Paraglaciecola psychrophila 170: one gene and its partners. The protein of the gene in region 3 interacts with the protein of the main gene of each other region in a pairwise test. Links are inferred from orthologs where the notes say so. Each region holds a gene or a part of one and is shown on either strand. Other genes may lie near its edges.

The links.
Region 1: the proteins of aceE (region 3) and nth interact in binary tests that used the Escherichia coli proteins (3 or more experiments, as listed by UniProt). The link is inferred for Paraglaciecola psychrophila 170 from one-to-one orthologs.
Region 2: the proteins of aceE (region 3) and groL interact in binary tests that used the Escherichia coli proteins (3 or more experiments, as listed by UniProt). The link is inferred for Paraglaciecola psychrophila 170 from one-to-one orthologs.

What each region holds. Positions count from the first base shown.
Region 1 is NC_020514.1:1,595,554-1,599,016, reverse strand. Bases 92-2,998 are described here. They hold nth (endonuclease III), read left to right. Parts: upstream 92-1,182; coding sequence 1,183-1,815; downstream 1,816-2,998. Other genes in these bases: C427_RS06935 (efflux RND transporter permease subunit), read right to left, coding at 2,533-2,998; C427_RS06940 (hypothetical protein), read right to left, coding at 2,105-2,479; C427_RS06950 (electron transport complex subunit E), read left to right, coding at 419-1,117; rsxG (electron transport complex subunit RsxG), read left to right, coding at 92-426. Outside these bases: more of rsxG, read left to right, coding at 1-91; more of C427_RS06935, read right to left, coding at 2,999-3,463. UniProt on the Escherichia coli protein: DNA repair enzyme that has both DNA N-glycosylase activity and AP-lyase activity. The DNA N-glycosylase activity releases various damaged pyrimidines from DNA by cleaving the N-glycosidic bond, leaving an AP (apurinic/apyrimidinic) site.
Region 2 is NC_020514.1:4,804,134-4,807,652, reverse strand. What follows is about bases 466-3,428. They hold groL (chaperonin GroEL), read right to left. Parts: upstream 2,785-3,428; coding sequence 1,147-2,784; downstream 466-1,146. Other genes in these bases: C427_RS21085 (co-chaperone GroES), read right to left, coding at 2,823-3,113; C427_RS21095 (hypothetical protein), read right to left, coding at 466-530. Outside these bases: more of C427_RS21095, read right to left, coding at 1-465; C427_RS21080 (MipA/OmpV family protein), read left to right, coding at 3,460-3,519.
Region 3 is NC_020514.1:1,358,386-1,362,159, forward strand. What follows is about bases 123-3,340. They hold aceE (pyruvate dehydrogenase (acetyl-transferring), homodimeric type), read right to left. Parts: upstream 3,008-3,340; coding sequence 323-3,007; downstream 123-322. Other genes in these bases: aceF (dihydrolipoyllysine-residue acetyltransferase), read right to left, coding at 123-296; C427_RS05885 (FCD domain-containing protein), read right to left, coding at 3,165-3,340. In the rest of the region: more of aceF, read right to left, coding at 1-122; more of C427_RS05885, read right to left, coding at 3,341-3,774. UniProt on the Escherichia coli protein: Component of the pyruvate dehydrogenase (PDH) complex, that catalyzes the overall conversion of pyruvate to acetyl-CoA and CO(2).

The DNA of each region.
Region 1 (3,463 bases), 240 kb from region 3 along the record:
AAACAAGGTCAAGCAGTTGCGGCGGCTATAGAAACAACTGCGCCAGACGGTTATAGCGGTAAAATCCAATTGGTGGTGGGCATAACTAGTTCGCAACCAGGTACAGCTAAGGTAACGGGCGTCAGAACACTCGAACACAAAGAAACACCGGGCTTAGGTGACAAAATTGATTTACGGATTAGCAATTGGGTATTGGACTTCGATAATCAAATTTATAATGCAGAAATAGCTACAAATTGGGCCGTTAAAAAAGACGGTGGACAGTTTGATCAGTTTACAGGTGCTACCATTACCCCCAGAGCAGTGGTTAACGCAGTTAAATTAAGTGTCGAATATTACTTAGCAAATCAAGCCGCTATTTTTCAAGCTCCCAATGCCTGCTCCGTAGATAATATGACTGAAAAAATGAGCGAAAGTAATGAATGAATTTAAAGAGTTAAGCTGGCAAGGACTTTGGAAAAACAACCCTGCACTGGTGCAGCTGTTAGGTTTATGCCCTTTACTTGCCGTAACAGCCACCATTACCAATGGCTTAGGTTTAGGCCTCGCTACCACTCTCGTATTGATTGGTTCAAATACTACAGTGTCGATAATCCGTAATTGGGTTCCTAGCGAAATCCGGATCCCAATTTTTGTGATGATCATCGCTTCTTTTGTGACCATAGTGCAGCTTTTAATGAACGCTTACACATTTACGCTGTATCAAGCCCTAGGCATTTTTATTCCACTGATAGTCACTAATTGCGCCATTATCGGACGAGCTGAAGCCTATGCCTCTAAAAACACAGTAGGCAAATCAGCTTTTGACGGTTTGATGATGGGACTTGGTTTTACCGTTGTGTTGGTATTATTAGGCGCGATGCGCGAATTATTAGGCTATGGCACCTTGTTTGATGGTGCTAATTTATTGTTAGGTGATTGGGCTACGATCTTAAAAATCACTGTATTTGAAACAGACAGCCCATTTTTACTCGCTATTTTACCTCCCGGTGCTTTTTTATGTATGGGCCTGTTGATCGCACTTAAGAATGTATTAGATAACCATATGGAAAAATTATTTGCCGCCAAGACTGAAGAAAAAGTGGTACAGCGGGCTAGAGTCACGACTGAGAGCTAAAGCTACGAGATACATCACTGGTCGCCGCGCGACATGAGATTTTTTAGAGTATAAAATGATATCAAATGAATAAACTCAAACGCTTAGAAATGTTGACTCGCTGGCGCGGGGCTAACCCACATCCTGAAACAGAGCTTAATTTTTCTAGTCCCTTTGAGCTATTGATTGCGGTAATTTTATCTGCGCAAGCGACCGATGTAAGTGTTAATAAGGCAACCGATAAGTTGTACCCAGTAGCGAATACCCCAGAGGCTGTTTATGCTCTAGGTGTGGATGGGTTAAAAACCTACATCAAGACCATTGGTTTGTTTAATGCCAAGGCTGAGAACGTCATTAAAACCTGTGGCATGTTAATTAATCTACATGAGTCAGTAGTACCACAAGATAGAGAGGCACTAGAAGCCTTACCAGGCGTGGGCCGAAAAACAGCTAACGTTGTATTAAATACGGCTTTTGGCTGGCCCACCATAGCCGTAGACACCCACATTTTTAGAGTATCAAACAGAACTAAATTAGCTATGGGCAAAAACGTTGATTTGGTAGAGCAAAAGCTGCTAAAAGTGGTACCTGCCGAATTTAAGGTAGATGTGCATCATTGGTTGATTTTACATGGCAGGTATACATGCATTGCCCGTAAACCTCGCTGTGGTTCTTGTTCCATCGAGGACTTATGCGAGTTCAAAGATAAAACCGAATAGAAAGCGTTCAAAGTAGTTGTCTCAACACCACTCTGATATTCTGGGCTCTAAAGACCTCATTGTCAGTAAGAAGCGAGTTGCAGTCATATGATTAAGGTCTGCCGGCCGTCTTAACAACTGCAAAAGGATACATACGCGTTTCAAATTTGTAAGAGAAGTCTTCTACAATAACTAACGCTCACCATTGTTATGTTGATGCCAAGACGTTATCAGAGGCAGCCATTGCCTTATGAGCAGTGATCTAAGAATTCGCATAAAAACGCCACTTACGGATGTTCACTTAACAGTTCTAAAAACTATAACGGATAGTGACCGGGTGATGATCTTCTTCACTAACTCGAATCAATACTTTTGCACCATCATTAATAGTAATGTCAGCCACCATTTTATTTCCTCCAGATGGGATGAATGGTGCCTCACTTTTCTCTTTGTTTGCTAATACCACAACATTAGCGACAAGCTCAGTGGTTGGGTATGCTTCACCGTGATCACGTACATAAAGACTGACTGACTTTTCCTCTCTGACCAGCTCAAATACCATGTCATGCGCTTCTTTGACCACACCGCCATGCATTGGCTCTAAGCTTCCATGTGCCAATGCATTTGATACCATCACTGCTGAAGTTATTAGCGCTATCAACACTAACTTTATTATTGCTTTCATGATTACACTCCATTTTGGCGAACTTCAGTAAGGCGTCGCCAGAATAAACCTATTTACATTAATTCGTCTGACTTACGTTTTTGCCAAAGCATGCTTGCCTTACCGCCAAACTCCCGATATAGCAAAGGCGTCAACAAGGTGTCTAATAAAGTTGAAGTTAATAGTCCTGAGAAGATAACCACCGCAACAGGATGCAAAATCTCTTTACCAGGCGCATCGGCGGCCATTAATAATGGGATCAGCGCAAATGCAGTCACCATGGATGTCATCATCACAGGCGCCAACCTTTCTTGCGCCCCTCTGACAATTAACTGGGTGTTAAATTGTTCTCCCTCAAATTTTATCAGGTTGAGATAATGACTCAGTTTTAATATACCGTTGCGCGAAGCAATGCCGGTAAGTGTGATAAAGCCAACAACAGATGCAACCGAAAGTGGTGTGTTCGTTAACCACATTGCTGCAACCGCGCCTAATAGCGCCATGGGTAAACTACTCATGATAATGCTGGCAAATACGAAAGATTGATATCGCATGTACAACACTAAAAATATAAGTGCGAACGATATGCTTGATAATATCACTAACAAACGCATGGCTTGCTCTTGCGCTAAGAATTGCCCTTCAATACTGATAAAGCTATCTGCGCCTAATTCAACTTCATTCACTTGCTCGCGCACTGCTGACAGCAGTTCCTTTACATCCACTCCCGTGCTGTTTGCATAGACTACAAGCCTGCGTCGGCCGTTTTCTCTTAGGATTTGGTTTGGCCCATCACTTAAACTTATGTCAGCGATGTTTGCGATGGGAATAGCACCTGCTGGAGTGTCTATCAGTGCTGTACGCAGTGCCTGAGGGCTTCTCGCTTTTTCATCTAAACGCATCACTAATGCATAGCGCTTCACACCATCGATAATGTCCACAACATGTTCGCCGTCGGTTAACAACGCTAAGCGCTCTATTGCCTTACCCGGACTCAAACCATAT
Region 2 (3,519 bases), 3.4 Mb from region 3 along the record:
TAACCACGAGAGCGATCTTCGATGTGCAATGCTGAGTTTCGAATTTTTCTCACTGACGGAAATAACCTATTAAACTCATTAAGGCAATCTTGGGTAGATTTAGGTATACATTTGTACTCCACTAGTTCTTCTAAAAATTTAGCAAATGAATCAACAGAATAGACAAATGTGTGCGCATGAATAAATGGGATTTGATGCAAATATGATCTTGGTATGATGCCAAGTTCAGCCTTACTTGCCCTTAGCTTTTTCTCAGTGATTAATCTGTATTTATCGAAATCTTGGTAATAATCATCCTCGGCATCGTTGCGAACATGAAGATCAATTTCTTGTCTCAACTCATTCTCTTGCTCCATTTCTTGACGATGATTTCGTTGTGTGGAATTTGATGCCTCATACATCGATAAGGAAATTGCAGCCTCCGTTACAATACGCTGTAAGTTACTTAGCATGCCTTCAATTTCATGCTTTAAACTTTGGTCTTCGAATTGAAGCCGCGTGCCCGGATAGTTTAATTCGATGATGTACATGCCACTCCTTGCTTATAACAGCTTATTATATTCTCCTGTGACATATCCTACCGTGTGAGCTAGGACTGAACAACGTATAAACGGCTAAAGAATTATATCTAAATCATAAGGTAACGAGCCAATCTTCCAATTCAGTGAACCACGAAGCTATCGTCATCAAGGACATGGTACAAATGACACACCTGTATGGGGAAGCTTTGATAGCTAGTTCTAGTTTGTATTGTCCCATGATGCGTTCATACGTAATGCCTTTAGGCTTATCCCCTTGCTGGAAGTCTTTGGCTTAGGTCTTTGGTTTAAATAGGAGCACTGGTGGTAAAGGTCTAAATGAGAATGATTCTTAAAACTGAATATTTCAAGACTACGATAATCGTAGAAGTAAGGTAACGACGCAATCGTCATAGATATCTAGTACCCCAGCATGCCCCCCTATGGCATCTGTAAGGGAATAAAAGAGACTTATGTGAATAGGTGAGAATAGGGAGCGTAAAGAGCTGTGTGTCAGTTATAGATGTAAAAAAGGGCGCCACGAATGGCACCCTTAATGTCTCCACAATTGACTCTACAAGGTTAAAATAAACCTTTTTAAATCAACAACTAGCGTGGGGAAGCTTAATTACATCATACCGCCCATGCCACCCATTCCGCCCATGTCAGGCATGCCAGGTGCATCAGTTTTTGGAGCTTCGGCAATCATACATTCTGTGGTGATCATCAAACTTGCGATTGATGCGGCGAACTGCAATGCAGAACGAACCACTTTAGTAGGATCTAGAATACCCATCTCTATCATATCGCCGTATGTGTCGTTGGCAGCGTTATAACCGAAGTTGCCTTCGCCATTCTTCACTGCGTTAGTCACAACAGAAGCTTCTGCGCCAGCATTAGAAGCGATTTGACGTAATGGCGCTTCCATTGCACGAAGTGCTAGTGTAATACCGTGAGTTTGGTCTTCGTTGTCGCCTTTTAAGTCAACCATTTTAGAGGCCGCACGAACTAGAGCAACACCACCGCCAGGTACAACACCTTCTTCTACTGCAGCACGTGTTGCATGAAGTGCATCTTCAACACGGTCTTTTTTCTCTTTCATTTCGACTTCAGTGGCTGCGCCAACCTTGATAACTGCAACACCGCCAGCTAATTTAGCTAGACGCTCTTGAAGTTTTTCTTTGTCGTAGTCAGAAGTAGATTCTTCAATCTGTGCACGAATTTGCGCAACACGACCTTTAATCATCTCCTCTTCGCCAGCACCATCTACAATAGTGGTGTTGTCTTTGTTGATCACAACACGTTTAGCTGTACCAAGATCTTCTAGTGTTACTTTTTCAAGTTCTAAGCCGATTTCTTCAGAAATCACTGTACCACCAGTAAGTGTTGCAATGTCTTGCAACATAGCTTTACGACGGTCACCAAAACCAGGTGCTTTAACCGCTGCTACTTTAACGATACCGCGCATGTTGTTTACTACTAAGGTAGCTAGTGCTTCTCCTTCAACATCTTCAGCAATAATCAACAAAGGCTTAGATGCCTTTGCAACCGCTTCTAATGTAGGTAGTAATTCACGTATGTTGGTAATTTTTTTATCAACCAAAAGCATGTATGGGTTGTCTAGTTCAACTGTCCCGTTTTCTTGGTTGTTCATGAAGTAAGGAGACAAATAACCACGGTCGAATTGCATACCTTCTACAACGTCTAATTCGTTTTGTAGAGACTGGCCTTCTTCAACTGTAATTACGCCTTCTTTGCCTACTTTATCCATTGCTTCAGCGATAAGGTCGCCGACTTCAACGTCAGAGTTTGCAGAGATAGTACCTACTTGGGCGATAGCTTTGCTATCAGCACAAGGTACAGATAAGGCTTGTAATTCTTTTACTGCAACAACAATAGCTTTGTCGATGCCGCGTTTAAGATCCATTGGGTTCATACCGGCAGCAACTGCTTTCAAACCTTCGGTCACAATAGCTTGAGCCAATACAGTTGCAGTAGTAGTACCGTCACCGGCTTCGTCATTTGCTTTAGACGCTACTTCTTTAACCATCTGTGCACCCATATTTTCGAATCTGTCTTCCAATTCGATTTCTTTGGCTACAGATACACCATCTTTAGTGATGGTAGGTGCACCAAATGATTTTTCTAAAACCACGTGACGACCTTTAGGACCTAAAGTTACTTTTACTGCGTTAGCAAGGATGTTGACACCGGCTAACATTTTTACTCGAGCGTCATCAGAAAAACGAACTTCTTTAGCTGCCATGATAATAATTCCTCAAAAATGCTGTTAATGGATTGGGTTTATTCGACTACTGCTAAGATGTCGCTTTCACTAAGGATAAGCACTTCTTCGCCGTCTAACTTTTCAGTTTTAACCCCATAACCATCGTTGAAAATAACGATGTCACCTATTTTAACGTCGACTGCTTTAACATCGCCATTATCTAGTACACGACCATTTCCTACAGCGATAACTTCGCCGCGAGTCGACTTTTCTGCTGCAGAGCCTGTTAATACAATGCCACCTGCAGATTTACTTTCTTGTTCGTGACGCTTAACGATAACGCGATCGTTTAAAGGACGAATTGCCATTTTCAAATCTCCTGAAAATTCCAATGTTAATAATGCTATGTGCCTTTGACATAAAGGCGGTGATTAAGCAGAAGACGCATCGTCTGCTTAGAATTCTTTTCTGATAGAACTTAGTTCTGCGTTCATAGATGGGGTTAGCAGGAGTGATCTCAAGGCTTTTTAATTAAAAAAGTAAAATAAATACGATGTTTCACTCCATACATTTTGACATAGGGTAAGTGATTCACTTTTACAATGCTGTAAAAGTGGATCTTTTGTTGCTGTCACAGAGTATTAGGTTTTGAATCTATAATTGTTGCCTATGGGAGGTTTCATTTTGGTTGCAAAAAACAATAGGCTTTACTTTATGAAATATTGGGCGTTATTGGTGTTAATTGTGACGAGTACTCACATCAAAGCTCAGGAG
Region 3 (3,774 bases):
GAAGCGGATTCTTTTTCTTCGGGTTCTGCTGGTGCTTCTTCTTCAGCAGCAGTTGATCCTGATGCTTTAATTTCACCAATTACATCACCTTCTTTGATTTTGTCACCCACTTTGACCGACAAACTGATCAATTCACCTGCAAAAGGGGCAGGGATGTCCATTGATGCTTTATCGGTTTCAACGGTAATCACTCCGTCTTCAGCTTCTAATGTATCGCCGACGGCGAAACAAATTTCAATGATTTCAACTTCTTCGCCACCTACATCGGGGACTAGAATTTTTTGTATATCAGACATATGTAAAACTCCTTATCTAGTCACTATTAAGCGTAAAGTGGGTTAAGTTTGTCGATGTTGATGTCAAAGCGTTTAATTGCTTCGGTCACTACTTTTTTGTCAACTTCACCACGTTTGGCGAGTTCATACAAAGACGCAACGACTATATATGCCGCATTGACTTCAAAGTGTGTACGTAAGTTTGCACGGCTATCACTGCGGCCAAAACCATCAGTACCTAGGCAACGATAGTCGGTGTCAATGAAGGCACGCACTTGATCAGAATAACCTTTCACATAGTCAGTGGCTGCAATAGCAGGACCTGCATCTTTACTGATAACTTTACCTATGTATGATGTTTTAGCATCAGCTTCAGGGTTAAGCATATTCCAACGTGCTATGGCCTGACCTTCACGGGCTAATTCGTTGAAAGAGGTCACAGAATATACATCGGAAGAGACTTTGTAGTCTTCACTTAAAATCTGCGCTGCTTTGCGTACTTCATTTAAGATTGTGCCCGAGCCCATAAGTTGAACATTGGACTTAGCTTTAGCCTTACCTTTTGCTTCAACTCGCTCTAACTTGTAGATACCTTTGATGATTTGTTTGGCTATGTCTTTGCTTTCTGGCATAGCAGGATGTTGATAATTTTCATTCATCAGGGTGAGGTAATAGAATACATTTTCGTTTTCAGTGTACATACGACGTAAACCGTCTTGCACTATTACCGCTACTTCATATCCGTAAGTTGGGTCATAGGTAACACAATTTGGGATCAAATTAGCTTGAACATGTGAATGCCCATCTTGATGTTGTAGACCTTCGCCGTTAAGGGTGGTACGACCTGCAGTGGCACCTAACAAAAAGCCTCGAGCTTGGCTGTCGCCAGCAGCCCAAGCTAAATCGCCTACACGTTGGAAACCAAACATGGAGTAGTATATGTAAAAGGGGATAGTTGTGGCGTTGCAAGTGGAGTAAGACGTACCAGCAGCGACCCAAGAAGCCATAGCACCTAGTTCGTTGATACCTTCTTGTAAAACCTGACCTTTTTTATCTTCACGGTAATAGGCCACTTGGTCTGCATCTTGAGGCGTGTATTTTTGACCTTCGTTGGCGTAAATACCCACTTGACGGAATAGACCTTCCATTCCAAAAGTACGGGCTTCATCAGGAATAATAGGTACCACACGTTTACCCATTTTCTTATCTTTCAATAAGACATTAAGTACACGTACAAAGGTCATAGTAGAAGACACTTCACGGTCGCCTGAACCTTTCAAAATAGCATCAAAGGCTTTTAATTCAGGCATCTCAAGTTGGTCTTCTGCTTGCACACGGCGCTGCGGTAATGAACCACCTAATGCTTCGCGACGTGCTTTCATATACTTATATTCTTCACTGTCTTCAGCAAATTTAAAATAAGGTAAATCAGCAATGGCTTCGTCTGTGACAGGAATGTTGAAACGGTCGCGGAATTTTTTTAGGGAATCCACATCCATTTTTTTCACGTTGTGCGCAATATTTAAGGCTTCACCTGATGCACCTAAACCAAAACCTTTAATAGTTTTGGCTAAAATAACCGTTGGACGACCTTTGGTATCCATGGCTTTTTGGTAAGCGGCGAATACTTTAACTGGGTCATGTCCACCACGGTTTAGCCGGAAAATATCTTCGTCAGACATGTTTGCCACAAGCGCCGCTGTTTCGGGATATTTGTTAAAGTAGTTTTCACGGGTGTACTTGCCACCTTTGGCTTTACAGTTTTGGTATTCACCGTCTACAGTTTCATTCATTAGTTGTAAAAGTTTACCGGATTTGTCACGGGCAATGAGTGCATCCCAGTAGCTACCCCAAATGACTTTTACTACTTCCCAGCCTGCGCCACGGAAAGTGCCTTCAAGCTCTTGAATTATTTTTCCGTTACCACGAACCGGTCCATCCAAACGTTGTAGGTTACAGTTGATGACGAAGGTTAAGTTGTCTAAACCTTCACGAGAAGCCAAACCAATGGCGCCTAATGATTCAGGCTCATCACACTCACCGTCACCTAAGTAACAATATACTCTTTGCTCGGAACAATCTTTGATGCCACGATTAGTTAAGTACTTTAAAAAACGTGCAGTGTAGATAGCTTGCAATGGACCTAAACCCATAGAAACAGTAGGAAACTGCCAATAATCTTTCATTAAGTGAGGATGAGGATAAGAAGGTATTCCTTGGCCATCACATTCTTGACGAAAATTATTTAACTGTGTTTCTGATAAATTGCCTTCTAGGAAAGAGCGGGCATAAATACCTGGAGAAATATGGCCTTGATAAAATATAAAGTCGCCACTGTTTTTGTCGTTAGGTGCTTTAAAAAAGTGGTTAAAACCTACATCGTACAACATGGCTGAGGATGCGAAGCTACCAATATGGCCACCTAGATCTAAGTCTTTCTTAGAAGCACGTAGCACGATCATTAAGGCATTCCAACGTATAGCAGCACGAATTCGCGCTTCAATCGTTTGGTCTCCAGGCATAGTAGGCTCTTGCACTACCGGAATGGTATTGATGTAAGCAGTGGTTGCGTCATAAGGTAAATGCGCTCCATTGCGACGAGCTTTGTCAATTAGAGCCTCTAAAAGAAAATGTGCGCGTTCAGCACCCTCTTCTTTAAAAACTGTTTCTAGCGAGTCTAACCACTCTTGTGTTTCTTGCGGATCCACATCCGGATGCATCATATCAGCCATGGTGCTTTCCTTTTTATAGTTTGTTAATGTAGGTACTTATCGCATATAAATAAAATCAGTGTACAACACCAACCATGCTCTATATTTCAATAAGTTTTTATTAATTTCATGCTTAAACGTGCCGAAACACGTTGAATGAAATAGTTAATTTGTTTTCTTAATTTACTTCTATTCGGCGTAAGGCACGCTGCATACGCATATCTTGTCGATTAATGTTCAGTAAGGTGTCTTCAATATAGGCTAAGTGTTCATTACTAGCCTTGCGAGCTTGTTCAGGATCACCTGCTAGAATAGCCTTAACTATGTTGCGCCTTTGTTTGTTTATATTTTGAGCAGCATCAGCATGTTTAGCCAAAACCTCTAAGTTACGCTGAATATTGTCTTGCAGCATAGACTGTAGACTGCGCATCACGTGCTGTAAAACCATGTTGTGAGCTGCGTTGGCCATAGTGAGATAAAAATTAACTAAAGCAATGGCTTGCTGGCTTTTATCGGTTGAGTCATCTGGCAAAGCTTCCAATGCGCTTTCTAACGCTTCATAATCTTCTGGTTGACCTCGCAGGGCGGCATAGTAAGCAGCCATACCTTCTAGCGCATGACGAAATTCAAGTAAGTCGAATTGCATTTCTGGTTTGTCAGATAGAAGTAATAAAAGCGGGTCTGTGATCAATTCGTTTAGTCGGGGCTTTACAAAAGTGCCTCCGCCTTGTTTACGTTCCACCAAATTTTTGTTTTCAAGCTTTTGAATTGCTTCTCTTACTGAAGGT